4 regions of the Mesorhizobium sp. BR1-1-6 genome follow, and region 4 is predicted to be linked to each of the others. Evidence: predicted binding sites of a transcription regulator. Region 4 holds the regulator's gene; each other region holds the start of a gene.
What was found. Region 4 encodes PhoB, which activates phosphate uptake and scavenging genes when phosphate is short. Its sites were predicted from a motif close to TGTCATNNANCTGTCAT; they were not measured.
Positions count from the first base shown of each region.

Region 1: the regulator PhoB is predicted to act here: its motif matches at 6,152-6,168, upstream of LB545_RS18240 (LTA synthase family protein).
Region 2: the regulator PhoB is predicted to act here: its motif matches at 5,914-5,930, upstream of ugpB (sn-glycerol-3-phosphate ABC transporter substrate-binding protein UgpB).
Region 3: the regulator PhoB is predicted to act here: its motif matches at 6,262-6,278, upstream of LB545_RS24775 (ceramide glucosyltransferase).

Region 1 covers NZ_JAIUHZ010000009.1:3,349-10,970, reverse strand. Annotated here, with positions in the region: gene LB545_RS18270 (YicC/YloC family endoribonuclease) at 1-834, opposite strand, end outside; gene mltG (endolytic transglycosylase MltG) at 1,005-2,213, opposite strand; gene fabF (beta-ketoacyl-ACP synthase II) at 2,316-3,578, opposite strand; gene LB545_RS18255 (acyl carrier protein) at 3,613-3,849, opposite strand; gene fabG (3-oxoacyl-[acyl-carrier-protein] reductase) at 4,119-4,856, opposite strand; gene fabD (ACP S-malonyltransferase) at 4,989-5,930, opposite strand; gene LB545_RS18240 (LTA synthase family protein) at 6,207-7,622, shown strand, end outside.
Region 2 covers NZ_JAIUHZ010000014.1:62,895-70,516, reverse strand. Annotated here, with positions in the region: gene argH (argininosuccinate lyase) at 1-945, opposite strand, end outside; gene tlpA (thiol:disulfide interchange protein TlpA) at 982-1,662, shown strand; gene LB545_RS22545 (Crp/Fnr family transcriptional regulator) at 1,854-2,612, opposite strand; gene LB545_RS22540 (circadian clock KaiB family protein) at 2,874-3,197, shown strand; gene kaiC (circadian clock protein KaiC) at 3,181-4,674, shown strand; gene LB545_RS22530 (two-component system sensor histidine kinase NtrB) at 4,671-5,795, shown strand; gene ugpB (sn-glycerol-3-phosphate ABC transporter substrate-binding protein UgpB) at 6,189-7,493, shown strand.
Region 3 covers NZ_JAIUHZ010000018.1:22,296-29,917, forward strand. Annotated here, with positions in the region: gene phoU (phosphate signaling complex protein PhoU) at 1-235, shown strand, start outside; gene LB545_RS24745 (magnesium and cobalt transport protein CorA) at 332-1,312, shown strand; gene LB545_RS24750 (GcrA family cell cycle regulator) at 1,469-1,987, opposite strand; gene LB545_RS24755 (aspartate aminotransferase family protein) at 2,343-3,542, shown strand; gene argF (ornithine carbamoyltransferase) at 3,558-4,469, shown strand; gene LB545_RS24765 (Hsp33 family molecular chaperone) at 4,593-5,624, shown strand; gene apaG (Co2+/Mg2+ efflux protein ApaG) at 5,762-6,154, opposite strand; gene LB545_RS24775 (ceramide glucosyltransferase) at 6,386-7,537, shown strand.
Region 4 covers NZ_JAIUHZ010000001.1:58,791-66,412, forward strand. Annotated here, with positions in the region: gene LB545_RS00305 (ATP-binding cassette domain-containing protein) at 1-135, opposite strand, end outside; gene LB545_RS00310 (sugar ABC transporter permease) at 151-1,503, opposite strand; gene xylF (D-xylose ABC transporter substrate-binding protein) at 1,646-2,686, opposite strand; gene LB545_RS00320 (ROK family protein) at 2,946-4,187, shown strand; gene phoB (phosphate regulon transcriptional regulator PhoB) at 4,195-4,884, opposite strand; gene phoU (phosphate signaling complex protein PhoU) at 4,904-5,611, opposite strand; gene pstB (phosphate ABC transporter ATP-binding protein PstB) at 5,637-6,440, opposite strand; gene pstA (phosphate ABC transporter permease PstA) at 6,437-7,288, opposite strand; gene pstC (phosphate ABC transporter permease subunit PstC) at 7,292-7,622, opposite strand, start outside.

The sequences.
Region 1 (7,622 bases), on a different contig from region 4:
TCCAATGGCGGTGACCGCGGCAGCGTTCGACTTTGAGCACAGCGTATTCGATTCGCGGTTAAATTCCTGTGCTAGAAAATCGAGCTTGCGTCCGATGGCGCCGCCGCCGGAAAGCAATGCACGACCGGACGTCACATGCGTCTTCAAGCGGTCGATCTCCTCGCGAATATCGGCCTTGGTGGCGAGGAAGGCGGCTTCCTGGTGCAAGCGGCCGACATCGAGGTTGGCCGAAGCATCCATCAAGAGCCGCACCTGTTCGGCGAGGCGCTCGCGGATGGCCGCCGGTTCGCGCGACGGATCCGCTTCAGCGCCCAGCGTCAGCGCCTCGATGGCGTCGATGTGGCCCAGCAGAAGCGTGCGAAGTGCCGCGCCCTCACCCTCGCGGGACCGCTCCAGCCCCTCCAGCGCCACATCGAGGGCCGCCATGACGGCGTTGTCGAGCGCCGTGCGCACATCCTCGGTTTCGGTGGTCTCGGGAATATCGAGCACGCCGCGCAGCGACAACAATCCGTCGGCGGTCGCAGGAGCAACACCAAATTGTTCCTCGATCCGCTTGGCGAGCCCGGCCAGGTCCTTGAGGAAGGCCTCGTTGACAACGGGCTGGGACTGCATTCCGGCGGCGCGCGTGATGGTCAGCGTCGCCTGAAAATTGCCGCGCGCGAAACGTTTCTGAAGCGTCTGCCTGATGGCCGGCTCCAGCCGCTCGAAGCCCTGCGGCAGCCGCAGCCGCACCTCGACGCTCTTGCCGTTGACGGATTTGACCTCCCAGGCAATCGAGGTGCCGTCATGCTCGGCGACAGCACGCGCAAACCCGGTCATGCTCTGCAAATTCATGGTGCCTGCATACCCCCTGGCGCGTACTACGGATACTGCTTGATCCGGCCTCGCGCACCTTCAGAAAGCCGAAATGCCCGCCTGCCAATCGGCTTACGAGGCGCCCCGATAAATCCAAACGCTCCTGTCTTCAACCGATAGCGTGGACGAGCTGGAAAAACCGTGCGCCGCTACTGGGCCGCCCCCGCGTCGCCGTCAATGGGCGCGTCGGTCTGCCCCTCCACCTTGGCATCAGCCTTGGCCGCGTCGTCGACTTGCTTCTTCTGCTGGGCTCGATAGCGCGCAACGTTCTCATTGTGCTCGTTAAGCGTGGCGGCGAAGACGTGTCCGCCAGTGCCGTCGGCAACGAAATAGAGGTCGTCGGTCTTTGATGGATTGGCTACCGCCTCCAGCGCCGCGCGGCCGGGATTGGCGATAGGCGTCGGCGGCAGGCCGTTGATCACATAGGTGTTGTAGGGCGTCGGCTTCTGGATGTCCGACTGATAGATCGGCCGGTCGGCGGGTTTGCCCTTGCCGCCGAACAGACCGTAGATGATGGTCGGATCGGATTGCAGGCGCATGCCCTTGGCCAGCCGGTTCAGGAAGACCGCGGCGACGCGCGAGCGCTCATCGCCCTTGCCTGTTTCCTTCTCGACTATCGAGGCCAGCGTGACGAACTCGTCAATGCTGGCGAGCGGCAGGTCGGCGGCGCGCCGCTGCCAGACCTCCTCGACCAGCTTCTTCTGGTCGGCCAGCAGCTTGTCGATCATCTGCTGGCGCGTGGCGCCGCGCGTGAAGCGCAGCGTATCGGTGGCGAGACTGCCCTCTGGAGGCACGGTGGCCGGCATGTCGCCGCTCAAGGCGGGCTCGCCTGCGATGCGCGCCAGCGCCTGCTCGACTGTCAGCCCTTCGGGAATGGTCAGCGAGTACATGACCGACTTGCCGCTCTTCAGCAATTCCATGATGTCGCGCATGGACGCCCGGGGCTTGATCTCGTATTCGCCGGCCTTCAGCGCCGAATCATTGCCGAAGGCCCTAACGCCAAGACGGAATATGCGGGCGTCGCTGATCAGGCCGCGCCGCTCGAGCTGGTCGGCGATATCCTGGACGCCGGTGTTCGGCTTGACCAGGAAGGTGTCGCCATTGGCCGATGGGCCGGGCTCGGTGAATTCCTGCTTGCCGAAGTAAAGCGCGATACCCGCCGCCAGAACCATCAGCATCACCAAGGAGATGACGAAGTTCATGAACACGACGACCTGACTGCGCGAAGCACGCGAGCGCTTCGGCGGCGGCGTGCCGGCCTCCGGCCGCAAGGCTTCGGCGGCTGTCTTCGGTACGATCGGCCCCGATGTCGCCTGCCCTTGCCCGAACTCTCCGTTGCCGGCCGGATTTGTGTTCATTTCGCCCTACCGTTTGATCTCTCAACGAATCCCCTGCGGCAGAGTAGGGGCGAATATGGCAAAATTGACGACACGCCGAAGCGCCGTCCGGCAGGCGGACGGTCAGCCATTGTAGCGCTGGAAGACCAGTGAAGCGTTGGTGCCGCCGAAGCCGAAGGAATTGGACAACGCCACGTCGATCTGGCGGGCACGCGGCTTGTTCGGCACCAGGTCGATCGCGGTCTCACGCTCCGGATTGTCAAGGTTGATGGTCGCCGGCGCGATGTTGTCGCGGATGGCGAGGATCGAAAAGATCGCTTCGGCAGCCCCTGCCGCGCCGAGGAGATGGCCGATCGACGACTTGGTCGACGACATCGAAATCTTCGATGCGGCATTGCCGACCAGCCGCTCGACAGCGCCGAGCTCGATCGTGTCGGCCATGGTCGAAGTGCCGTGCGCGTTGATGTAATCGACATCGGCGGGCGTCAGCTTTGCCCGGTTCAACGCCGCCGTCATGCAACGGAATGCGCCGTCGCCATCTTCAGCCGGTGCGGTGATGTGATAGGCGTCGCCGGTCAGGCCGTAGCCGGTCACTTCCGCATAGATCTTCGCGCCGCGCGCCTTGGCATGCTCGAGTTCCTCAAGCACGACGACGCCGGCGCCCTCGCCCATGACGAAGCCGTCGCGATCGCGGTCATAGGGCCGCGAAGCCGTTTGCGGCGCGTCGTTGCGCTCGGTCGAGAGCGCACGGCAGGCAGCGAAGCCAGCGATCGACAGTCGCGTCACCGGCGCTTCGGCGCCGCCGGCGACCATGACGTCGGCATCGCCCCAGATGATCAGCCGGGCTGCGTCGCCGATCGCATGCGCGCCGGTCGAGCAAGCGGTGACGACGGCATGGTTGGGGCCTTTCAGCCCATGCCGGATCGAAACCTGGCCGGAGACGAGATTGATGATCTGGCCGGGGATGAAGAAGGGGCTGATGCGGCGCGGGCCGCGCTCCTTCAGGATCATCGCGTTCTCGGCGATGCCTTCGATGCCGCCAATGCCCGAACCGATCAGAACGCCGGTGGCGCACTGCTCGGCATGGGTCTTCGGCTGCCAGCCGGAATCCTTCAGCGCCTCGTCGGCGGCTGCGATCCCGTACAGGATGAAGTCGCCGATCTTGCGCAGTTCCTTCGGCTCGAGCACCGCCTCGGGATTGAAGGTGGCGTTGCTGCCGTCACCACGCGGAACGACATGGGCGATCTTGCAGGCAAGATCCTCCACCTCGAACTCGGTGATGCGCTTGGCGGCGCTGCGGCCGGTCAGAAGTTCCTTCCAGCTGTGCTCGAAGCCCATGCCGAACGGCGACAGCAACCCAAGGCCCGTGACGACGACACGCCTCATCGCAGGTCCTCCCCGGTGATGACTGCGGAAAGCGTCAGGCCGAAGCCTTGTCGATGTACTTCACGGCATCGCCCACCGTCAGGATGGTTTCAGCCGCGTCATCGGGGATCTCGACGCCGAATTCTTCTTCAAACGCCATGACGAGTTCGACCGTGTCGAGACTGTCGGCGCCCAGATCATCGATGAAGCTCGCCTGCTCCGTCACCTTGTCGGCATCGACGCCCAGGTGCTCGATGACAATCTTCTTGACGCGCTCTGCGGTGTCACTCATTTGGGGCATCCTCGTCTTTTGGTTGTCTGTCTTCGTTAGCGGGCGGAATGCCGCTAATCAAGCTGAAAGATGGTCCCGCCGGAAACGCAATGGCCGCAGACCGGTTTTTGCCCGAACCGCCGGGTTGCGGGCCGCATTACACGAAAAATCGTGGGCGTCCAAGCCGAAATGGTCGCTTTTCACAGCCCGCCCAGGCGTTGCCTGTCGCCGTCTCAAAGCCACCGCGAATGCCCGGGCCCGGCCCGAAATGCATGCTTTGGCCGACCCGATCAGATCATCGCCATGCCGCCGTTCACATGGATGGTTTGGCCGGTGACGTAGCCGGCCTCGTTGGAGGCAAGATAAGCGACGGCGGACGCCACTTCGGCGCTGGTGCCCATGCGGCGCGTCGGGATAGCGGCCATGATCGCCTCCTTCTGCTTGTCGTTGAGCTTGTCGGTCATCGCCGATTCGATGAAGCCCGGGGCGACACAGTTGACGGTTATGCTGCGGGTGGCGATCTCCTGCGCCAGCGATTTGGAAAAGCCGATCATGCCGGCCTTGGAGGCGCAGTAGTTGGTCTGGCCGGGATTGCCGGTGACGCCGACCACCGAGGTAATGTTGATGATGCGGCCGTGGCGACGGCGCATCATCGGATGGGTCAGCTCACGCGTCAGCCTGAACACGGCCGTCAGATTGACTTCGAGCACGCTGTCCCAGTCGGCGTCCGACATCCGCACGAACAGCCCGTCCTTGGTGATGCCGGCATTGTTGACCAGGATGTCGACGCCCTCGAGATCGGCCTCCGCTTTCTGGCCGAGCGCCTTGACCTCGTCGCGGTTCGACAGGTCGGCCGGAAACAGCTTCACCCGGTCGCCCAGGTCGGCGGCCAGCGCCTCCAGTCTCTCGACGCGCGTGCCGTGCAGGCCGACGATGGCGCCTTGCGCATGCAGCACCCTGGCGATCGCCTCGCCGATGCCTCCCGACGCGCCGGTGACAAGTGCCTTGCGGCCGGTCAGTTCGAACATGTGTTTTCCTCTTTGGTTTCGGAAGCTCAGCGAGCAACCTTATCTGTATACGTCTCGCGGGTATCCGATTGCCATCACCAACGGAATATCTTCAGCGATACAAGCCGCGCCATCAAATTCACACGCGGCGCCTCACCCGAGCGCCGCCAGTGCGGTTTCGACCTCGGCCGCGGAACCGACCGATGCCGTGGCGATTTCGCGGTTGATGCGCCGGGCCAGCCCTGAAAGCACTTTTCCCGCGCCGACTTCATAGAGCGTGGTGACGCCGTTCGCGCCGAACCACTCCACCGTCTCGCGCCAGCGCACGCGGCCGATCACCTGTTCGAACAGACGGCGCGCAATGATTTCGGGATCGCTGGTCGGAGTGACCGTGACATTGGAGACGAGCGGCACGACAGGCGCGTTCTTGGTTACCCCGGCCAGCGCCTCGCGCATGATCTCGGCGGCGGGCGCCATCAGCGCCGAATGGAAGGGCGCGGAGACCTGCAGCATCAGCGCTCGCTTGGCGCCTTTTTCTGTGCACAGTTTGGCAGCCAGTTCGACCGCTGCCTTGGCGCCGGAAATCACCAGCTGGCCACCGCCATTGTCGTTGGCGATCTGGCAGACCGATCCTTTGGCAGCCTCGGCGCAGGCGGCTTCGACATCGGCCTGCTCCAGTCCGATGATCGCCGCCATGGCGCCTTCGCCGGCGGGCACCGCCGCTTGCATGGCATTGCCGCGGATGCGCAGCAGCCTGGCGGCATCGGCAACCGAGACGAAGCCGGCGGCGGCAAGCGCCGAATATTCGCCCAGCGAATGGCCAGCGACGTAGGTAATCTTGTCCTTCAGCGAGAAGCCGCGCGCTTCCAAGGCCCTGATCGCGGCCAGCGATACGGCCATCAGCGCCGGCTGCGCGTTGGCGGTGAGCGTCAGCGTCTCTTCCGGCCCTTCCCAGATCAGCTTCGACAGGTTTTCGCCGAGCGCGTCGTCGACTTCGCTAAAAACCCTACGCGCCTCGGGGAAGGCATCGGCGAGGTCCTTGCCCATGCCGACAGCCTGGCTGCCTTGTCCCGGAAAGGTGAATGCAACGGCCATGTGTGGGCTCCCAAAGCTCGGTTCTGCTTGCCTGATACACGAATTTTCCTGCCTGTGACGCAACGCGGCCTGCCAAGTCAAGCCCGGTTCGACCCGGCCCCTTGGCAGCTTTGCCGGCCGAGTGCCTGTTCCAAAAGGCTTTTTGGCGATCACTCCTGATGAAAACCGCTCACGAATCGTTTGCTGGCTCTTCTTATTTCCGCCACAGGCGCTAGCTTTGCGTGACAATTCCATGACAATCGAGTGACGGGTCTGTCGCTGGGTGGGGAAGTTAAAGTGGCTAGGATTTCGAAAGGCGCAGGCAAAGCCGCGCCACAGTTTCTGGAAGACGATCCTTCCACCGGCTACCTGCCGGGACGGAAGTGGCCGACCATACGCTATGGGCTGACCAGCCTGCTGATCGCGGCCGTCCTGGTGTTCGCCATCGAATTGATCGTGCGCGGCGACTTCGCCGGCACGGTTTCCTTCTTCCTGCAGCCGCTCAAGCCGGGCTGGACCACGATCGTGGTGTTCGCACTGGTTCTGGTCGGCCTCGATGCCGTTTTCGGCCGCAGCTATCAAAGCCTGATGATCGTCGCGCCGCTGACGCTCTCGCTGGCTTTCATCGGTCACCAGAAATCGCATTACCTGGGCGATCCCCTCTACCCGACCGATTTCCTCTACTCCCGCCAGATCGTGGCGCTTCTGCCGCTTCTGGTGCGTGACCGCCCGATGACTGCCCTTGCCATGATTGTCGGCATTGTCGCCGGCCTGTCGCTGCTCATCTATGGCTGGCGGGTCTGGCGTCGAAAGGTGCCCATACTCAGCCGCAAGGGCCGTCTCGCCCGGCTGACGCTGGCCGTGCCGCTGCTCGCCTTCTTCGTCTCGATCATGGACTATGCCACCTTCTCCTGGACCCGGGACCGGCTGCAGATCATCCCGATCATGTGGGACCAGAAGGAAAATTACGCCTCCAACGGCTTTGCGCTCGCCTTCGCGCTGAACGTGCCGATGGCGCATGTCTCGGCGCCGCCAGGCTATTCGGAAAAGGCGATCGCGGCCATCGACAGGCCGCAGGTGACCGCCTCGGTGCCCCAGGAAAAGCCCGACATCATCGTCGTCATGAGCGAATCCTTCTGGGATCCGACCAAGCTGCCCGGGGTCACCATCACGCCCGATCCGATCCCCAACGTGCGGGCGCTGCGTTCGGGCTCCATGTTCTCACCCGAATTCGGCGGCATGACCGCCAATATCGAGTTCGAGGCACTGACCGGCTTCTCCAACGCCTTCCTGCCGGCCGGCAGCATCCCCTACCAGCAATATGTGCGCACGCCGACGCCGTCGCTGGCGACCTTCCTGAAGAGGGAGGGCTACAGGGCGCGCGCCATCCATCCGGGCACCAACTGGTTCTGGAACCGCGGCGCGGTCTATGCAGATTTCGGCTTCGACGACTTCAGATCGGAAGAGACGTTGCCGCCGATGCAAAAGCGCGGGCCGCTGGCATCCGACGCGGCGATGACGGACGAGATCATCAGCGAGGCCGATGCCAGCGATGCCCCGGTGTTCTTCTTTGCCGTCAGCCTGCAGAACCACGGCCCTTACGAGCCGAACCGCTACTACAACCCGACCCACACCGTGCAGGCGCCGATCAGCCAATGGGCGCGTGAATCGCTGCTGAGTTACACCGAGGGCTCGGCCGACGCGGACCGCGGT
Region 2 (7,622 bases), on a different contig from region 4:
CACCGTCAGCAGGCCGACCAGATGGCCGGTGACGCGCCCGGTCTTGCCGCGCACCAGTTCGGCGGCGTCGGGGTTCTTCTTCTGCGGCATGATCGAGGAGCCGGTGGAGAAGCTGTCCGACAGCCTGATGAAGCCGAATTGCGGCGTTGACCAGATGATGATTTCTTCCGCCAGCCGCGACAGATGCGTGGCGCATATGGCCGCCAGTCCCAGGAATTCCAGCGCGAAATCGCGGTCCGAGACGCTGTCCAGCGAATTGCGCATCGGCTCGCGGAAGCCGAGCGCCGTGGCGGTCCGGTGGCGGTCGATCGGAAAGCTGGTGCCGGCAAGGGCGGCCGCACCCAGCGGGCTTTCGTCCATGCGTTCGATGGCGTCGCGCACCCGCGACAGGTCGCGCGAAAACATCTCGACATAGGCCATGCAGTGGTGGCCGAATGTCACCGGCTGCGCCGCCTGCATATGGGTGAAGCCCGGCATCACCGTCGCGGCATGCTGCTCGGCCCGCTCCAGCAACGCACCGACCAGGCCCTTCAAGGCCTCGGCGACGCGAAAGCACTCGTCCTTGACCCAGAGCCGGAGGTCCACTGCAACCTGGTCGTTGCGAGAGCGGGCCGTGTGCAGCCGGCCGGCGGCCGGACCGACCAGCTCGGCGAGGCGGGCCTCGACGTTCATGTGGATGTCTTCCAGCCTTGTCGAGAATTCAAACGTGCCCGCCTCGATCTCTTTCAGGATCGTGTTCAGGCCGTGAGCGATTTTCTCTTGATCGGCCGCCGAAATAATGCCCGTTTGCGCCAGCATCGCGCTATGGGCGATCGAACCTCTGATGTCCTGCGCATAGAGTTTGCGGTCGAACGAGATCGACGCGTTGATTGCTTCCATGATCGCGGCCGGACCCGAGGCAAATCGTCCGCCCCACATCTGGTTGCTGGTCTTCTTGTCGCTCATGGCTATAAAACCCGTGCTCGGAGCAGTTTTGAGAACATGGCAGACGGAAACAGATTTTTCCCGGCCCCGCGCCTGATCCTCGCCGCCCTGGTGGCGGGAGCGCTGGCCGGCGCGGTCGCGGTATATGTCAGCGAGAGCCGGTCTGGCAACAACGCCGCGTCGCAAGTCGCCGTCGGCGACAGCAAGGACGATGTCGCCTGCGCCGCCAAGAGCGAACGCGCCAAGAAGATCGCCGCAGCCGCCACCGGCGAGGTCGCGGCGCTCTTGCCAGCCGATCCGCCGCAATCGATGAAGAGCCTCGCCTTCAACGGCCCGGACGGCAAGCCGATGACCATCGCCGACCATGCCGGCAAGACGGTGCTGCTCAATCTGTGGGCGACATGGTGCGCGCCATGCCGCGCCGAAATGCCGGCGCTGGACGCCTTGCAGAAGGAGAAAGGCAGCGATGCGTTCCAGGTCGTCGCCGTCAATGTCGATGCCGGCGACGACGTGAAGCCGAAGAAGTTCCTCAAGGACACCGGCGTCGAGGCGCTCGGCTATTACAGGGATTCGACGATGGCGCTGTTCAACGAGCTCAAGACGCGCGGCCTGGCGCTCGGCCTGCCCGTCACCATGCTGATCGACGGCGAAGGCTGCCTGATCGCCCATATGAACGGCCCGGCCGAGTGGTCGGGGCCGGACGCCAAGCGGCTTGTCGAGGCCGCGCTCGGGTCTTGAAGAGGCTGGGACAAGGCTGGGCGCAAGCGCGGCTTGACCACGCAACGGTTCCGCCCAGCCCATCCGCGGCGGCCTGAGCCGACCCGGTCAATTCGTCGAATGCCTGGATCGGCGCCGGCTTGCCGAGATAGTAGTCCAAGCCTCGGCGTCCAGGGACTCACCTTAAGGACATATATGGCGAGCCGTTTGTGCTATCGGCCAGACGAGGCGTTGGTCGGCAGGGGATAGACGCCCTTCAATACTTCGTCGAAGTGATGACTGACCGCCGCATTGCACTCGCAAGCAAGCCACCGCAGGCCGTCGACCTTGCGAACGACGATCCGGGCACGATGGGTCTCAATGAGACCGTGTTCTTTCAGATCGCGTATGACGCGGCTCAAATAGCTCCGGCCGACTCCGAGCATTACGGCGAGCTGTTCTTGTGTCAGCGCCAGATCGGGAGTGCCCGTCCGATCAATGGCGGCCAGCAGCCATTTCGCTGTCCGTTGCTCGATCGAATGCGCGGCATTGCAGGCGACGGACTGGAACATCTGCGCCATCAGGCAGTCCGCGTACCGCGCGAACAGATTCCGTAGCGTCGACGACCTGGACTTCGCCTCTTCAAGGTTAAGCAGGTCGATGCGGAAGAACGAACCTCCCAATTGTACTTCAGCGCGAGCGTAAGCTGGGAGCCTGCCTTGGCTGACAACTCCGCCAATTGCCCCTTCTCGTCCGACCAGAGCCGTCTCGATCGCACGCCCGTCGCTCAGCACGACGAGATAGGAAATCAGGCTGGGACCTCTCGGGAAGTATGCATGGCGAACCGTGTCGCCAGGTTCATAAAGCAGTGTTCCGGTGGGGGCCGACCACTCATCCAGCCAAGGCTCGAGGATTGCCCAATCTGCCGCGGTGAGTGCCCGCAGAAGATTGTTGCCGATCATGCCGGAGTCTATGTGGGCGCGGGCTTCCATTTACACTCCTCCGAACGATCGCTTGCGGCCCATATCCCAATAACCGGAGAAATGTCCACTAGTGCGCAGACGCGCAAAGCGCGAATGTCTAAGAAGTGACAGGGGTGCTGATCCAGGCCCCATCGAGCGCGAGCTGTGGCGCGTCGGCTCCAGGCGAAATGCTAGAAGATCGCCCAAGGCGGACAACAAAGCCCTGCGGTTGAATTGCTGGCGTGTCGCGTAGAGCACGTCGATACTGAACCCGTGCAACCAGCGTGAGATATGAACCCGGAACAACCGCCCGCTTCAGGGGCCCATCCCCTTCTCCGGCTCTACATCGCCGGAGACACGCCCGGTGCTCGTCGGGCACTGGAAAGCCGCCTGAAGATAATCGAGGAGATGAGCGCATCCATTGAAATCCAGATCTTCGATATCCTGGAACATCCTCATGAGGCGGAGCGAGCAGGGATACTAGCAACGCCGACGCTCTCCGACGAATCCGCCGATCCCCCGCGCCGTCTGGTGGGCGACATCAGCAATATCGCTCAGGTTCTGGACTATTTCGGTTTTCGCAAGAAGGATGATATTCATGACCGCGACGGATGAGATCTCTATCGACCCGGTTCTTGAACGCGTCAATACAGGGATCGAGGCTTTTGACGACTTGGTGATGGGTGGCTTGCCGCGCGGACGCACCACCATCGTGGGCGGCACGCCCGGTAGCGGCAAGACCGTATTCGCCACGCAGTTCCTGGCGCATGGCATCACCGGTCTCAATGAGGCCGGTGTCTTCGTCACTTTCGAGGAGTCGCCAACCGAGATCGAGGTAAACATGGCGAGCTTCGGCTGGGACATCCGCGGCTGGCGAGCGGCGGACAAGCTTGTTTTCGTCGATGCGAGCCCGCGCGATCAGGACCAGGTGGTTGTGGGCGATTTCGACCTCGCCGGTCTTCTGACCCGCATTCTGCACGCGAGCCGAAGCGCCGGGGCAAAGCGCATCGTGCTCGATTCGGTTACCCAACTTTTCGATCATTTCGTAGCCGAGCAGACGGCAGTGCGCCGCGAACTTCTACGTATTGCGACCGCGCTGAAGAAAGAAGGGCTGACGGTCCTTATGACCGCGGAACGCAACAGTGAATATGGTGAAATCTCCCGTCACCGAATAGAGGAGTTCGTCGCAGACAATGTCGTGATCCTTCGCAATGCCCTTGATCGCGAGCGCCGTCGGCGGACCATAGAAGTCCTGAAAATGCGCGGCAGCCGTCACGTTGAGGGCGAAGTGCCCATAACGCTGGTCGCCGAACAGGGCATCGTAGCTGTGCCTCTGTCATCGTTGCGCCTGGAGCAGCAATCAAGCACGAAACGGGTCACCAGTGGTAATTCCGAACTCGACAAAATGTGCAGCGGCGGGTTCTTTCGCGACAGCGTAACCCTTGTCAGTGGAGCCACAGGCACCGGAAAGACTCTACTTGTCACCAACTTTCTAGCGGGCGGAGTGGCTGCGGGCGAACGCGCCTTGCTCGTCGGCTATGAGGAGAGCCGCGGCCAGCTTTTCCGCAACGCGCGTAGCTGGGGCGTCGATTTCGAAGCGATGGAGGCGGATGGTCGCCTGAAGGTAGTCTGCCTTTATCCGGAAGCGCAGAGTTTGCCGGATCACCTTCTGATGATCCGCGAACTGGTGGCGGAGTTCAAACCCGATCGCATGGCAATCGACAGCTTGTCGGCATTGGAGCGCATCGCGCCAGAAACCGGGTTTCGTGAGTTCTTGATCAGCGTCACCTCCTTCATAAAGAAGCGCGAAATTGCCGGCCTTTGCACCGCTACCAACAAATCGCTTGTCGGAGGCCAGAGCGCTAGCGAGCAGCATATTTCCACACTCACCGATTCGATCATTCTGTTGCGCTACATTCAGCAGGAAGAATTCATGCATCGCGGCATGATGGTGCTGAAAATGCGCGGCAGCGAACACGACAAACAGATACGGCGCTTCACCATCGACAGTGGCGGTATGCATCTTGGAAAGCCCTTTGACAGCGCGCCTGATGTGTTCGGCGACTCCGCCGTGGACAACACGTCGACATGAAGAGCGCCTTGAATACGGCGCAAAACGCCGCCGAAATGCTGGAATCGCCCGGAGATACATCTCCGGCTGGCATCAGCCAGCTCAGCTTTCGCCAGTTGATCGAAAATACCGCCGACGGGATGCTGGTGGTCGATTTGGACGGAACAGTGCTCTATGCCAATCCTGCGGCAGCCGTAATTTTTGGACAGCCGCTTGACGAACTCCTCCACGTTCCGCTCGGCCGTCCGGTCGTCTCCGGAGAGATCGCCGAGATCACCGTTCACCGTTCCGGCCGCAAGCCGGCAGAAGTGGAAATGCGTACGGTCGAGGTTACCTGGGACAGCAGGCCCGCATTGCTTGCCAGCCTGCGCGATGTCTCGGCCCAGCGATCAAGAGAAGAAAACGCACGCCAGTCACAAAAGCTCGAAGCCATTGGACGCCTCGCAGCTGGCATTGTCCATGACTTCAACAACCTACTCGCCGTTTTCGGGTCTGGCCTTCGGCTTCTGGAGAAACAGATCGCTAAATATCCTGCGGATGAGAAAGTCACTCTGCTGGTCGAGGAGATGTTCAGGCGGATCGAAAATGGAGGAGCGCTAACACAGCAACTGCTTGCCTTTTCGCGACGCCAATCCCTGGCCCCGGAACAGATTGATCTCAATGAACGTATCAAGGGGCTGACGACGCTGCTGGAACGGACGTTGGGGAGCGGTATCCGGGTGCAATGCAATCTGGATCCAGCCTTGGACCCTATCCTTATCGATGCCAACCAGCTCGACATCGCCGTTCTTAACCTTGCGGTGAACGCCAGAGATGCAATGAAAGGCAGTGGCACCCTCACGATTGAGACCAGCAATTTTCCAAATGATCTGGAGGATTTGCGTTCAGCGGCGGCTTCATTTGTTCGCGTGACTGTACGCGATACCGGCTGTGGAATGAGCAAGGACACCCTGGCGCGCGTTTTCGAGCCGTTCTTCACAACAAAATCGGAAGGGCAGGGTACGGGACTCGGGCTAAGCCAAGTTTACGGCTTCATCAAGCAATCCGGTGGGCATGTCCGAATCGATAGCGAAATCGGTCAGGGAACAAGCCTGCATCTCTACTTGCCGCGCGCTTCTGGAACCCAGCGGCAGCAGAACTGAGCGGCGGCAGACCCATTCCCGGCCAGCAGACTGATTGGCCGATGTCAAATCCGTCAGGCTGAGCGCGGGACGGGAATTTCCACGCATCGACCGAGCAAACCGACGCCTTTTTCAGCGTTGTCATGTCAGCGTTGTCATGTGCTGTTAGACGCCGTTCGTCGGTGAGGTCGCTGACCGTCTCGAGACAGGTCCCTGGTACATCAATTCAAGCAGCAAGCCGCTATGCAATCCTTTTCCGGGTCACTTTCATCCGGAAGTGAACGCTACTTTAGCCGGACATGAAGTGCGCCTGCCCGCAACAAAACCGTTGTCCGCTGCGCGCGAACGACACATAGTGCCATTGCGGGAGTGCCCCTTTCGCCAATGACAAGCAATGAGAACGGGAGACGAAACATGAAGTTCTTTGGCTTCGCGGCCGGTGTCGCCGTGACCCTGCTTTCCACAACCTCCGCCTTCGCCGTCACGCAGATCAGCTGGTGGCACGCCATGACCGGCGCCAACGCAGAGGTCGTCGACAAGATTTCCAAGGATTTCAACGCCAGCCAGGGCGACTACCAGATTGTTCCGGTTTTCAAGGGCACCTATCCCGAAACGCTGAATGCCGGCATCGCCGCCTATCGCGCCGGCCAGTCGCCTGACATCATCCAGGTGTTCGATGTCGGCACCGGCGTGATGATGGCGGCCCGGGACGCGATCAAGCCAGTGGCCGAGGTGCTGACCGGCGCCGGGATGAACTTTGACAAGAGCCAGTATCTGCCAGGCATCGTCGGTTATTATTCGACGCCGGACGGCACCATGCTGTCCTTCCCCTACAACTCCTCCTCGCCGATCCTCTACTACAACAAGGACATCTTCCAGAAGGCGGGGCTCGATGTGAACAACCCACCCAAGACCTGGAACGAGGTGTGGGAGGATGCCAAAAAGATCAAGGCGAGCGGCGCCGCCGCTTGCGGCTACACCTCGACCTGGCTGACCTGGATACACCTGGAAAACTTCGCGGCGTGGAACGATGTGCCGTGGGCCACGCAGCAGAATGGCCTGGCCGGCGGTGATGTCGAACTCAAGATCAACTCGCCGATCTTCGTCAAACATTTCCAGGCGCTCGCCGATCTGGCCAAGGACGGCACCTTCAAATATGGCGGGCGCACCTCCGAAGCCAAGCAGATATTCCTCGCCGGCGAATGCGGCATCTTCACCGAATCCTCGGGCGGCCTAGGCGACATCGTCAAGTCGGGCATGAACTACGGCATTGGCCAGTTGCCCTATGACAGCGACGCCAAGGGCGCGCCGCAGAACACGACGCCGGGCGGTGCCAGCCTTTGGGTCTTCGGCGGCAAGTCCGACGAGGAGTACAAAGGCGTCGCGGCTTTCTTCGCCTATCTGTCCAAGACCGATGTGCAGGAATATCTGCACCAGAAATCGGGATACCTGCCGGTGACGCTCGCCGCCTATGAGGCGACGAAAAAGTCCGGCTTCTACGACAAGAATCCCGGTCGCGAGACGCCGATCCTGCAGATGACGGGCAAGGCGCCGACCGACAATTCGAAGGGCGTGCGGTTGCCGAACTTGCCGCAGGTGCGCGACATCCAGAACGAGGAGTTCGAAAAGATGCTTGCCGGCCAGGAAACCGCCCAGCAGGCGCTCGACAATGCGGTCACGCGTGGCAACGCGGCGATCAAGGAAGCGCTGGGGAATTAGGGCGCGTCCGAACCTATCGAGTTATAGTCCTTGCTCTACGAGGCCCCCCTCTGCCCTGCCGGGCATCTCCCCCTGAAGGGGGGAGACTGGCTGTCGCGACCGTTTTCGGCGATTGTCAAAGCTGGAGAA
Region 3 (7,622 bases), on a different contig from region 4:
GTACACGTCGCTGTTTCGCGAATTGCTGACCTACATGATGGAAGATCCGCGCAACATCACGCCCTGCACGCATCTGCTGTTCTGCGCCAAGAACATCGAACGCATCGGTGACCATGCCACCAACATTGCCGAGACGATCTACTATATCGTCACCGGCGACCAGATGCCTGCCGACCGGCCGAAGGGCGACAAGACGGACAAGATCGGCCTTTCCGCAACGCAGCCGATCAAGTGAACGCACTTTCTCTCGAACGCTTGGTCGTATTGCGCTAGACTATCCCTGAGGCAAGCCTGCTGGTTCCCAGCAAAGGCAGTGCTTCGGGAGGCTGCGATGGAATATGTCCGGGACTTCAAGCCCGCGCCGCCGACATCGGCCGTCATCGCCTCCAGCGTCTACACAGCCGGGCGCCGCATCGCCGACATCCCGATCGAGGAAGCCGGCACATGGGCCAGGAAAGCGGGACACGTCGTGTGGATCGGGCTGCTTGAACCCGACCGCGAGCTTCTGCTGCGCGTGCAGGCGCAATTTCATCTGCATGAGCTCGCAATCGAGGATGCCGAGCATCCGCACCAGCGGCCGAAGATCGAGCAATATGGCGATGCGCTGTTCATCGTCGCCCGCACCGCGCAGCTGATCGAGGGCCGCGTCACCTTCGGCGAGACGCATCTGTTCGTGGGCAGCGGCTACATCGTCAGCGTCAGGCACGGCCCTTCGACATCCTATGCTGTGGTGCGCCAGCACTGGGAAAGCTGCCCGCATTCACTGGCCAAGGGCGAGGATTTCGTCCTCTATGCCATTCTCGATTTCATCGTCGACAACTACATGCCGGTGCTCGAGCAGATCGAGGATGAGGTCGAGGCGATCGAGGACCGGGTCCTGCTGAAGCCGATGACCGGCCCCGATATCGAACGCCTTTATATGCTGCGCCGCGATCTGTTGCGGCTGCGCAATGCCGCACTGCCGCTGGTGGAGGTCTGCCGCCGGCTGACCAGCGCCGACCTGCCGCAGATCCATTCAGCCATGCACCCGCTGTTTCGCGACGTGACCGACCATATCCGCACTGTCCAGGAAAAGATCGACAGCTTGCGCGAAGTGCTGGCCTTCGCCTTCGAGGCGAGCCTGCTGGTGGGCCAGAGCCAGGAAACGGCGATCTCCAAAAAGCTCGCCTCATGGGCGGCAATCCTGGCCGTGCCGACAGCCTTCGCGGGCATATACGGCATGAATTTCAGCGACATGCCGGAACTGAAGATGGAATACGGCTACCCGATGGTGCTGCTGGCGATCGCGCTGATCTGCAGCTTCCTCTACTGACGGTTTCGCAAGAATGGATGGCTGTGAGAGTAGGGCAGTAGGGCAGTAGGGCAGTAGGGCAGTAGGGCAGTAGGGCAGTAGGGCAGTAGGGCAGTAGGTTAAGAGCACGCTCGGGAGCGCAAATTCAAAACAGACTGCCCTACTGCCTTAGTCCCCTTATCTGTTCCGCCTCCGCTCCGCTGCCGGCTGGAACGCCACGCGGGCATGGTATTTACAATAGGGGCCGGTTTCGGCGGCTTCGTTGCCGCAGAAATTGAAGTCCTCCGACAGCGGATCGCCGTTCGGCCATTTGCAGGTGCGCTCGGTGAGTTCGGTGAGCTGGAGATGCCGCGAGATCGGCACCACCACATTCTCGACCGGCCGGATATAGTGGCGGGCCACCGGCTCGGCATCGAACTGCGCTTGCAGCGCCGTTGCTCCGATCGATGTCGTGACGTGGCGGGTCGCACTCGCGGGGCGCGACACCGATTTCTGCGCGCCCGACCCTTGCGCCGTCTTCTTCTGGCGTGCCGGCGCTGCCGTGGCGCGCCCGCGGCCCGACAATTTCAGCCGGTGCACCTTGCCGATGACGGCATTGCGGCTGACCCCTCCAAGCTGGGCAGCAATCTGGCTTGCGCTCAGACCCTCCGACCACAGTTTTCTCAAGAGTTCGACCCGCTCGTCAGTCCAATTCATGACCGCGCTCCTGCTAAGCGTACGGCAATCGGAATCCATTCCCGGCCCAGCACCACTGCTGGGGCAGACACCACATATATCTGGTGATTAGGTCCGCCGCACGAAATCTAGTTATTTCCCGACTACAACTACCTTATGCGCTGACTCGGTGACAAGAGTCCGAAGTGCAACACGAATCGGTTTTTTCGGTTTTCCCCAACTTGCCAGCTCACTTATGAGCCGGCGTCCCGTCGGGAGGCTTGCCGCGCGCCACTACGCGACGTTTTCGTTGACTTCATGGCTGAAAAACCCGATAAGCCGCAAAGGCCGCCGCTTTGGCGGCTTTTTTGATTTTCCGGTTCCGGAGACGCATATAATGAGCGGTTCGGCGCTTTTCGAGACCTTTGCTCGCGCACCCCTGGCCTTCGATCACGGGGAAGGCACTTGGCTGGTTACCGACAAGGGCGAGCGATATCTCGACTTTGCCGGCGGCATAGCCGTCAATTCGCTGGGCCACGGCCATCCGCATCTGGTCGCGGCGCTCACCGAGCAGGCTGCCAAACTCTGGCACGTCTCCAATCTCTACGAGATCCCGGGGCAGAGCCGGCTCGGCGAGCGGCTGGCCGACGCCACCTTCGCAGACAAGGTGTTCTTCACCAATTCTGGCGCCGAGGCGCTGGAATGCGCGATAAAGACGGCGCGGCGCTACCATTTCGTCAAGGGGCATCCCGAGCGCTTCCGCGTCATCACTTTCGAAGGCGCCTTCCATGGCCGCACGCTGGCGACCATCGCGGCCGGCGGCCAGTACAAATATCTCGAAGGTTTCGGCCCGAAGGTCGAGGGTTTCGACCAGGTCGGCTTCGACGATATCGACGCCGCCGAAAAGGCGATCACGCCGGAGACCGCGGCGATCCTGATCGAACCGGTGCAGGGCGAGGGCGGTATCCGCCCGGTGCCGACACAATCGCTGAAGCGGCTGCGGCAGCTCTGCGACCAGCACGGCCTGCTGTTGATCTACGATGAGGTCCAGTGCGGCATCGGCCGCACCGGCAAGCTGTTCGCGCATGAATGGTCGGGGGTCGCTCCAGACATTATGGCCATCGCCAAAGGCATTGGCGGTGGCTTCCCGATGGGCGCCTGCCTTGCCACCGACGAGGCGGCTGTCGGCATGACCGCGGGCGTCCACGGCACTACGTTCGGCGGCAACCCGCTGGCCATGGCGGTCGGCAATGCCGTGCTCGACGTGGTGCTGGAGGAGGGCTTCCTGGCGGATGTGCAGCGCAAGGCGCTGTTGTTGAAGCAAGGGCTGGCAGGGGTGGCCGACGAATTCCCCGAGGTCATCGAGGACATCAGGGGCACGGGGCTGATGCTGGGCCTCAAATGCGCCATGCCCAACGGCAAGGTGAACATGGCGCTGCGCGACCAGCATCTGCTCGCGGTTCCGGCCGGCGACAACGTCATTCGCCTGCTGCCGCCGCTCACCGTCACGGACAGCGAGATCCATGAAGCGCTGGAGCGCATTCGCGCCGGCGCCAAGGCCCTGTCCGAGGCCATCGCCGCTGAAGCCGCGAAGTAAATTCGAAAGCTCCTGATGTCACTTCGTCATTTCACCGACCTCTCCGCCGTTTCCGAAGGCGACCTGCGCTCCATGCTGACCGACGCAGTGGAGCGCAAGGCGCGCCTCAAGGCGGGCGAGCGCTCGAAACCGCTCGAAGGCAAGGTGCTGGCGATGATCTTCGACAAGCCGTCGACGCGCACGCGCGTCTCCTTCGATGTCGGCATGCGTCAGCTTGGCGGCGAGACCATCATGCTGACCGGCACCGAGATGCAGCTCGGCCGCTCCGAGACCATCGCCGACACCGCCAAGGTTCTGTCGCGCTATGTCGATGCCATCATGATCCGCACCACGTCGCATGAGCGGCTGCTGGAGCTGACCGAGAATGCGACCATCCCGGTGATCAACGGGCTCACCGACGATACCCATCCTTGCCAGCTGATGGCCGACATCATGACCTTCGAGGAGCATCGCGGTCCGGTCGCCGGCAAGACCATCGCCTGGACCGGCGACGGCAACAACGTGCTGCATTCGCTGCTGGAAGCCTCGGCGCGGTTCCGCTTCAACCTCAACGTCGCCGTGCCCGAAGGCAGCGAGCCGGCGCAGAAGCATGTCGACTGGTCAAAGGCGCATGGCGGCAAGCTCTCCTTTACCCGCTCGCCAGAGGAAGCCGTCGACCAGGCCGACTGCATCGTCACCGACTGCTGGGTGTCGATGGGCCAGGAGCACCGCGCCCGCGGCCACAACGTGTTTTCGCCCTACCAGGTCAACGCCAAGCTGATGGCCAAGGCAAAGCCCGACGCGCTGTTCATGCATTGCCTGCCGGCGCATCGCGGCGAGGAAGTGACGGACGAGGTCATCGACGGTCCGCATTCGGTGGTCTTCGACGAGGCCGAGAACCGGCTCCACGCCCAGAAGGCCGTGCTTGCCTGGTGTCTTGGGGCCTGAAGTGGACTTGAAGTGTCTTGGCGCTTGACGTGCCGGGGAACTTGATCTCCGGAGGCGCGATGCCTATCTGCGCGGCATCACGCAAATCAAGCGCGTTTAGACGCATGCTCCCCAAAGGGCGGCATGGCCGCGCCCTGGAGCTTTGTCATGCTGGAAACCCATCAAGTGGCTGAACATCACCCCAAACTCGGCGAATTCGGTTACGCCGGCGATGATCACGTTGTGCCCTTCGAGGTCGGCCCGCTCGATGTGCGCGGCCGCACCGTTCAGCTCGGGCCGATGCTCGATGCGATCCTTGGCCGCCATGATTATCCCGAGCCGGTCGCCCGGTTGCTGGCGGAAGCCTGTGTGCTGACGGTGCTGCTCGGCACCTCGCTCAAGTTCGAGGGCAAGTTCATCCTGCAGACCCGCACCGACGGCCCTGTCGACATGCTGGTCGCGGATTTTTCCACGCCCTCGGCGCTGCGCGCCTATGCGCGCTTCGATGCCGACCGGCTGGAGGCGCTGATTGCGGCCGGCGAGACCTCGCAGCAAACGCTGCTCGGCAATGGTGTGCTGGCGCTGACCATCGACCAAGGTGCTCACACGCAGCGCTACCAGGGCATCGTCCAACTCGACGGCGAGACCCTGGAAGAGGCCGCGCGCACCTATTTCCGCCAGTCGGAGCAGATCCCGACCGATCTCCGGCTTTCGGTCGCCAAGCTTTTGACGCCCGGCCCCGGCGGCGCGCGCGAGCAGTGGCGGGCGGGCGGCATCCTGGCGCAATTCCTGCCGCAGGCCTCCGAGCGCATGCGCGTTCCTGACCTGCCCGGCGGGGATGGCGATCCGCGCGAGGAGATCCACGATCCCACAGACAATTCCTGGCAGGAATTGCTGGCGCTGCTCGGCACCATCGAGCCGACCGAACTGATCGATCCGACCATCGGCGCAGAGCGGCTGCTCTATCGTCTGTTCCACGAGCATGGCGTGCGCGTCTTCGGCGGCGTTCCCGTCGCCGATCAGTGCTCATGCTCCCGCGACAAGATCCGCGGCATCCTCGAGGGCTTCTCCGCGCAGGAGATCAAGGACAGCACCGAGGACGGTGGGATCCACGTCGCCTGCGAGTTCTGCTCGACGCAATATGACTTCGACCCGGCGGAATTTACGACGCAGTAGGGTTCCACCTTCTCCCCGTTCTACGGGGAGAAGGTGCCCGAAGGGCGGATGAGGGGCGGCGCTGCCCCTCATTCCTGCCGGACATTTCTCGCCGTATAGTGACGGGGAGAACGACGCTGTCGCCGATTTCGCCTCGTCTAATTCACCGTCCGCCTTGTCCCCGGCAGGTCGAGTGAGAAGGCGGGGATGGCGATGTCGAATGTCTCGCCCCGCTCGTTGCGCATGGTGTAGTGACCGACCATGATCCCCGACGGGGTCGAGAGCGGACAGCCCGACGTGTATTGATAGCTGTCGCCGGGATTGAGTTCGGGCTGATCGCCGACCACGCCGGCACCTCGCACTTCCTCGACCCGGCCGGCGCCGTCGGTTATGTGCCAATAGCGCGACAACAGCTGCACGAATTCGTCGGACTGGTTGTCGATCGTTATCTGGTAGCCCCAGACATAGCGGTTTTCCGAAGGATCCGAGCGGTCCTCGAGATAGAACGGCCTGACCTGCACTTCGATGTTGCGCGTGACGGCGCGGTACATGAGCGGCTCCAAAACAAATCCGGTGTGGAACATTCGGCGCTCTTTGCGGTTCGATCAACCGTGCGCGTCCGAGTTGCTGTCCCTGAAGGGCAGGTGCCGACAAACAATGTCATTTGAGTGACACATGACAATGATGGTGTGCACCAGCAATGCCGGGCGACTCGGGCGCTCTGTCGAACTGTCGAAAACGGCCGCCAAGCGGGCCGGGTTTTCTGGAGTGACCGGATATCGATGGAACTCGCTCTCATAACCGGCTCGCTTTCGATCGCTCTCATCGCCTCAAATCTCGCCAGCATCCTGCTCGCCTGCTCGCGCCTGAAACGGCGCGCCGCCATCGCGCCGCCGGCCGGCAAGCCGCTGCCTGTCTCGATCGTCATCCCGGCGCGCGGCGTCGAGCCGTTTACCCATGAGACGCTTGAGCGCGCTTTCTCGCTCGACTGGCCGCGCTACGAACTGATCTTCTGTGTCGCCCATGCCGACGACCCCGCGGTCAAGCCGATCCGCGCCGCGATTGCCCGCTTTCCAGCCGTGCCGGCCCGCCTGCTCACCGGCGACGACCGCGTCAGCGCCAACCCGAAACTGAACAACTGCGTCAAGGGCTGGGAGGCAGCGCGCCACGACTGGGTCATTCTCGCCGATTCCAACGTGCTGATGCCGAAAGACTACGTCCAGCACCTGATGGCGGCATGGCGGCGGGACACCGGCCTGGTTTGCTCGACGCCGATCGGTTCGCGGCCCGACGGCTTCTGGGCAGAAGTCGAATGCGCTTTCCTCAACACGCTGCAGGCGCGCTGGCAATATGCCGGCGAGGCGCTTGGCCTCGGCTTTGCCCAGGGCAAGAGCATGTTGTGGAACAAGCAGATGCTCGACGCCAATGGCGGCATCCGTGCGCTCGCCGCCGAGATCGCGGAGGATGCCGCGTCGACCAAACTGGTCAACAGGCTCGGCCTGCGCGTCAATCTCGTCGCTTCGCCCTTCGAGCAGCCGCTCGGGCAGCGCATGCCGGGCGAGATCTGGTCGCGCCAGGCCCGCTGGGCGCGCCTGCGCCGCGTCACCTTTCCGCTGTTCTTCGCACCCGAGATCCTGACCGGCGTGGCGGCTCCGCTCGTGCTGGCATTGATCGCCGCGGCCAGCGCCGGCGTCAGCCTGCCCATGACAGCGCTTTGCGTGCTGGCGCTCGCCTACCTGCCGGAATGCATGCTCGCCTCGGCAAAGGGCTGGTATCTGTCGCCGCGCATCGTCACCGCGATGATCGCACGCGACCTGATTTTGCCCGCGATCTGGATGCGCGGTTGGCTGGGCGGGGCCGTCGACTGGCGCGGCAACGCCATGACCATCGGCACCCAGGCGGCCGAGCTCGAAGAGACGCCCTCCCGCGCTTGATGTCGGCAGTTCAGCTTGATGTCGAGGAAGGTTATCGTATATACAAAAATTGTTGAACTAGGCTCTATTTTTGTGTATACAATAA
Region 4 (7,622 bases):
GCCGAGCAGGGCCACGACCTCGCCGGGGAAAAGATCGATCGAGGCATCGTCGACGGCGCGAATGCCGCCGAACGCGATTGAGATGTTGCGCATGTCGACCAGCGGGTTGCCGGCGGGAGCGATCCTCTCAGCCATGATTGTCCTCCTCCCTCAAACGCGTTTGCGATAGACGGTGTCGAGCCACACCGCGATGACCAGCACGGCGCCGACGACGATGCTCTGCAGCGGCGAGTCGACGCCAAGCAGCACCATGCCGGATTGCAGCGACTGCATCAAAAGCGCGCCCAGCATGGCGCCGATGATTGTTCCCGAACCGCCGGCGAGCGATGTGCCGCCGATGACGGCCGCCGCGATCACCAGCAATTCATCGAGCGTTCCGAGCACGTTGGTGGCCGAGTTCTGCCGGGCTGACGAGATCGCGGCGGCGATCGTGGCCAGCACGCCCATGATCATGAACACTTTCATCGTGATCCAGCGTGTATTGATGCCGGCGAGGTTGGCTGCTTCCGGATTGCCGCCAATGGCAAAGACATAGCGACCAAAACGGGTGCGTTTGGTGATGAAGGTCATGACCAGCCCGACGGCGATGGCCATCAGCACCGGTATGGCGATGCCGTGGGCGATGAACAGGCCGCCCTCGGGCACGGTTATGTTGTTGGCGGCTGCATATCTGTTCACGATGCCGACTGGCCACGGATAGGAATTGGCCAGCCAAACCGCGCCCATGATGACGGCGCAGGTCAGCACGCCGATCAGCGTCTCGGCCCAGATCGGACGCAGCGGGAAACGGAAGCGCTTGCGCTGTACCCGCCCGTTGAACAGCGCAAGCACCACCGCAAGGCAGGCGGCGATACCGACCACCCAGCTCCAGGTCGCGCCGATCGATCCGGCCGGGCCGCCGCCCATCAGCTGGAACGTCGCGTTGAGCGGCGCCACCGTCTGGCCGCTGGTAACCCACCATGCCGCACCGCGCCAGACCAGAAGCCCGCCCAGCGTCACGATAAAGGCCGGCACTTCGAGATAGGCGATGACAAAGCCCTGGAAGGCGCCGATCAACAGACCGAGCACCAGGCCGATGACCAGCGCCAGCACCCAGATCCATGGGTTGCCAAGCTCAAGCCCGACGAAGCGCACTAGGAAATGCACCTGGGCGAAGCCCATGACCATGCCGATCAACCCTTCGGCGGAACCGACGGACAGATCGATATTGCGCATGACGATGACCAGCACCATGCCGCAGGCCATGATGGCGACGGCCGAGGTCTGCACCGACAGGTTCCACAGATTGCGCGGCGTGAGAAAGGTACGGCTGTCGAAATCGAGCGGATTGACGCCGAGACGCAGGCTGGACAAGACATGCAACCCGATCCAGATCAGCAGCAGCGCGCCGATCATGCCGAGCATGCGCGTGTCGATCTCGGTCGCCTTAAGGAACCGGGCGACGGCGCCGAGTTCCGACGCACGCGCGGTGTCGGCCTGCGGGTTGGACGTCGTATCGGTCATGATTTTCTCCCACCGGCCTGCCCGTCCGATGCGGGATGACGGAAGCCAGCCTAGAAGTTACCCGCCCGGGGCGGAAAAACAAATTTTCTTGAAAAAACGCCGCGGCTTGGCAGCCGCGGCGTTCATCGCATGAAATGGAGGATCAGTTGCAGGCCGCTACGCTGCCCGCCGCGACGCCGGCACAGACCTCGTCTTTCTTGATCCAGCCGGCGTCGATGACGACGTTGAGATTGTCCTTGGTGATCGCAACCGGGGTCAGGAACAGCGATTTGACGGTGTTCCCACCGGGCGTTGTGAAGTCCTTGACGCCGGCGATATCGGTCATCTTCTTGCCGTCGGCCAGCTGCGAGGCGATCTCGGCGGCATTCTTGCCGAGTTCACGCGCGTCCTTCCACACCGACACGGTCTGCGTGCCGAGCGCGATGCGGTTCAGCGCCGCGTGGTCGCCGTCCTGGCCCGAGACCGGAACGGTACCGGCCAGGCCTTGAGCCGTCAGCGCCGCGACGACGCCGCCGGCAGTGCCGTCATTGGCCGCGACCACCGCGTCGACCTTGTTGTCGTTGGCGGTCAGGAACTGCTCCATGTTCTTCTGCGCGTTGGCCGGCAGCCAGCCATCCGTATAGGCTTCGCCGACATTCTTGATCTTGCCGCTGTCGATGGCGTCCTTGAGCACTTCCATGGAGCCCGAGAACAGGAAATCGGCATTCGGATCGGCACCCGAGCCCTTGATGAAGACGTAGTTGCCTTCCGGCTTCACCTTGAACACTTCGCGGGCCTGCATGCGGCCGACTTCCTTGTTGTCGAAGGTGAGATAGAAGACGTCCTTGTTCTCGATCAGGCGGTCATAGCCGACGACCGGAATGCCTTCGTCGAGCGCCTTCTGCACCGCCGGGCCGATGGCGGAGGCGTCCTGCGCCAGGATGATCAGCGAATTGGCGCCCTGGGAGATCAGGCTCTCGACGTCGGTGAGCTGCTTGCCGGGATTGGACTGGGCGTCGGCGGAAATATACTTGTCGCCGGCGGCTTCGATCGCCTTCTTCATGGCGGCCTCGTCGGTCTTCCAGCGCTCTTCCTGGAAGTTCGACCAGGAAACGCCGATGACCTTGTCCTTCGCCTGCGCGACCGACGCGAGCGTCAGCGACATGGCGACACCCGCCAGGATGGCGGCTGTGAATCTCTTCATCTTAATCCTCCCTGCGCCGCGTATGGCGCGACCAAACAGGCCCGTAGGCCGGCACAAAGGCTCTATTTTTTCGAGCCTCGAAAAAACACTGGTCCATCGTCGGAACACTGTCAACGTCGATTCTGATGTATTTTGATGTCCTCGTGAATTTTTTTCGAGCTCCGGAATAAATAATGACAGCCAAGGCCGGTTCTGCCAGTATTTGACGGTCGTCGGGATCCTGGGGAGAGAACGCGGCGACGGGGAGGATGCGAGAAACATGTCGGTCGGAATCCGCCACGATGATTTGCGCCGACGCAACCGGGCGATGGTGATCGCGGCCGTGCGCCGTGCCGGGCAGCCCTCGCGCACCGAGATTGCCGCGACCACCGGGCTCAGCCATTCCACCATATCGGCGATCTCCTCCGACCTGATTGGCGAAGGCATCCTGGCGCAGAGCAAGCCGAGCGAGGCCGGTGCGCTGAAACGCGGCCGGCCGCAGGTCGGCCTCAGCCTCAACCCTGAAGCCGCGGCGGTGATGACCGTTGTGCTGTCGCTGAATTTCCTCTCCGTCGCAGTCATCGACTATGCCGGCCAGGTGATATCTGAGGAGCAGCGCCGGCTGGACACGCTGACCCTGTCGCGCGAGGCGCTGATCGGCGAATGCGTGGCCATCGTCAGGCGGCGGTTCGAGGATCCCGACCTCGACGTCGGCAGCATCGCCCGTATCGCGCTGGCGATCCAGGGCATCACCGACACGGATGCGCGCGCCATGCTGTGGTCGCCGATCACGCCGCAGACCGACATCGCCTTCGCCGACATACTGGAGGCCGAGTTCGGCATTCCCGCCACCATGGAGAACGATTGCAACATGATGGCGGTGGCGCTGCGCTGGCGCGATCCCCAGCGCTACCGCGACGACTTCATCGCCATACTTTTGTCGCACGGCATCGGCATGGGCTTGGTGCTGAAGGGTGAACTGTTCACCGGCACCCATTCATCCGGAGGCGAGTTCGGCCACATGATCCATCGCCCCGGCGGGGCGCTCTGCCGCTGCGGGCGGCGCGGCTGCGTCGAGGCCTATGCCGGCAACTATGCCATTTGGCGCAACGCGAGGCAGCTTGGCGAGGACACCCAGCCCGTCGACGTCAGCGACGCCGACATGCGCACCCTGGCGGCCTCGGCGCGCGAAAAGGACGGGCCGGAGCGCGAAGCCTACCGCAAGGCCGGCGAGGCGCTGGGTTACGGCCTTGGCAGCCTGTTCGCCCTGATCGATCCGGCGCCGGTCGCCATGGTCGGCGTCAGCGCCGCCGCCTTCGACCTGATCGAGCCGGCTCTGCGCGAGGCCATTGCCCAGACCGCCGGCGGCCAGCACTCGAAATCGATTTCCTTCGACACCGAGCCGAACGAACTGCCGCTGATCCGCGAGGGCTGCGCCATGCGCGCGCTAACCTTCGTCGACCAGGAAATTTTCGCGCCGGGGGCACAGGCGAAATCAGGCATAGGCGAGAACGTTGCGTGACATATCCCTAGTCTTCGCGGATCGCGTACCCCGCGCCCCGAATGGTGCGGATCACGTCAGGCATGCGGCCGTTGTTGACCGCCTTGCGCAGCCGGCCGACATGCACGTCCACGGTGCGCTCGTCGATATAGATCGTTTCGCCCCAGACATTGTCGAGCAGTTGGCTGCGCGAGAACACGCGGCCGGGATGTCGCATCATGAATTCGAGCAGGCGGAACTCGGTCGGCCCGAGCCGGATCTCGCTTTTCTTGCGGTAGACCCGGTGCGATTCACGGTCGAGCACGATGTCGCCGACCTTGAGCACGCTGGACAGAACTTCGGGCTTGGCGCGGCGCAGCAGCGCCTTGACGCGTGCCATGAATTCCGGCGTTGAGAACGGCTTGACCAGATAGTCGTCGGCGCCGGTGGAGAGACCGCGCACCCGGTCGCTTTCCTCGCCGCGCGCCGTCAGCATGATGATCGGCAGCCGCTCAGTCTCGGGCCGCATGCGGAGACGGCGGCAGAGCTCGATGCCGGACACCGCCGGCACCATCCAGTCGAGCACAAGAAGGTCAGGGACATTCTCCTGCAAGCGGATCTCGGCTTCGTCGCCGCGCGTCACCACCTCTACCTGATAACCCTCCGATTCCAGATTGTAACGGAGCAGCACACCCAGCGGCTCCTCGTCCTCCACCACCATGATGCGTGGCGCGATCATCGACTGGTCACCCCTGCCGTCAAGCCGCTGGCGCCGACATCGCCGTCTCGTCCTGCTTCGGGCGATTGGCGGGCAATTGCGTGCCGGTCAGCACATAATAGGCATTTTCGGCAATGTTGGTCACGTGATCGCCGATGCGCTCGAGATTCTTGGCGCAGAACAAAAGATGCGTGCAGGCGGTGATGTTGCGCGGATCCTCCATCATGTAGGTCAGCAGCTCGCGGAAGACCGACGTGTATTTGACGTCGATGCGTTCATCGTCGGCGCGCAGCTTCGCAAGTGCCGCGGCATCGCGCGCCGCATACTCCTCGATCACGCCTTGCACCTGGATCAGCACAAGCTGCGCCATGGCGTCGATGGAGTGCGACAGGTCGCGCGGCGTGGCGGCAAGGCCGACGGTGCCGACGCGCTTGGCGATGTTCTTGGCGAGATCGCCGATGCGTTCGAGATCGCCCGCCATGCGGATCGAGCCGACGACATGGCGCAGATCGTCCGCCATGGGCTGCCGCTTGGCGATCAGGGTGATGGCGCGGTCGTCGAGTTCGCGCTGGCGCGCGTCCATGATGGCGTCGTCGGAGACGACGCGCTGGGCGAGCGCGTTGTCGGAATTCAGGAGCGCCTTGGTGGCGCCGCCGACCATCGATGAGGCGAGATCGCCCATGTCGCGGATCAGCCTGCTGATCTGTCCGAGATCTTCGTCAAAGGCTGCGACTGTGTGTTCGGCCATGATCTTGGTCCTCGTATGCCTGGGATCAGCCGAAGCGGCCGGTGATATAGTCCTGCGTGCGCTTCTCGCGGGGCGATGTGAAGATCTTCTCGGTGCGGTCGAACTCGACCAACTCGCCCAGATACATGAACGCGGTCTGCTTCGACACGCGCGCCGCCTGCTGCATGTTGTGGGTGACGATGACGATCGTATAGTCGGCCTGCAGCTCATCGATCAGCTCCTCGATCTTGGCGGTCGACAGCGGATCGAGCGCCGAGGCAGGCTCGTCGAGCAGGATGACCTCCGGCTTCACCGCCACCGTGCGGGCGATGCAGAGGCGCTGCTGCTGGCCGCCCGAAAGGCTGAGGCCGCTGGCGTTGAGCTTGTCCTTGACCTCGCTCCACAGTGCCGCGCGCTTCAGCGCCTGCTCGACACGGCCGTCCATCTCCGCCTTGCTGAGCTTCTCATAGAGCCTGACGCCGAAGGCGATGTTCTCGTAGATCGACATCGGGAACGGCGTCGGCTTCTGGAACACCATGCCGATCTTGGTCCTGAGCAGGTTGAGGTCCTGCGAGCGGTCGAGGATATTCTGGCCGTCGAGCAGCACCTGGCCCTCGGCGCTCTGCCTCGGGTAGAGCTCGTAGATGCGGTTGAAGACGCGCAGCAGCGTCGACTTCCCGCAGCCCGAAGGCCCGATGAAGGCGGTGACGCTGCGCTCGGGCAGCGACAGGCTGATATCCTTCAGCGCCTTCGACTGGCCATAGTAGAAATTGAGATTCTTGACCTCGATCTTGGCTTTCTCGACCGCGACTTCGGGCGTGTTCAATTCGGTGGACAACATCGGTTTCATCTGTCCTCTCTGCGTCCGGTAAGGCTGCGGGCGAAGATGCTCAGCCCGAGAACCGTAAGGGTGATTATGAGTGCGCCGGTCCACGCCAGCTGCTGCCATTCCTCGTAGGGGCTGAGAGCGAACTGGAAGATGGTGACGGGCAGGCTGGCCATCGGCGCATTGAGATTACTCGACCAGAACTGGTTGTTGAGTGCCGTGAAGAGCAGCGGCGCCGTCTCGCCGGAAATGCGGGCGATGGCCAGCAATATGCCGGTGACGATGCCCGACAGCGCCGCACGGTAGGCGACCGAGCGGATGACCACCCAGCGCGGCGCGCCGATCGCGGCGCCGGCCTCGCGCAGGGCGTTCGGCACCAGGTTGAGCATGTCCTCCGTGGTGCGAACGACGACCGGGATGACCAGGATGGCCAGTGCGACGGCACCGGCAATCGCCGAGAAATGTCCCATCGGCCGCACCAGCAGCTCGTAGACGAACAGGCCGACGATGATCGAGGGTGCCGACAGCAGGATGTCGTTGATGAAGCGCACGACGGTGGTGAGGCGCGAGAAGCGGCCATATTCGGCCATGTAGGTCCCAGCGAGGACACCGATCGGCGTGCCGACGATGACGGCGATGACTGTCATCATGATACTGCCGTAGATGGCATTGAGCAGGCCGCCGGCATCGCCGGGCGGCGGTGTCATTTCGGTGAACACAGAGAGCGAAACACCCGACAGGCCCTTATAGAGCAGTGCGCCGAGGATCAGCGCCAGCCAGGCCAGGCCGATGCCCGCCGCCGCGACGCATAGCGTCATCATCACGGCATTCCTGCGCTTGCGTCGATTGTGAAGCGATGTGGCCGTCGACATCGGTCAGGCTCCCGTGCGGCTGTCCATGCGCAGCAGCATGTAGCGCGCAAGGGCAAGGATCAGGAAAGTGATGACGAACAGGATCAGGCCGAGCGCCACCAGCGAAGACGTATAGAGATCGCCGTCGGCTTCGGTGAACTCGTTGGCGATGGTCGCCGAGATCGTCGTGCCGGGCGCGAACAGCGAGGCGCTGATGCGGTGGGCGTTGCCGATGACGAAGGTTACCGCCATGGTTTCGCCGAGCGCGCGGCCGAGGCCGAGCATGACGCCGCCCATGATGCCGACGCGGGTATAGGGGATGACGACGCGGCGCGTGACCTCCCAGGTCGTGCAG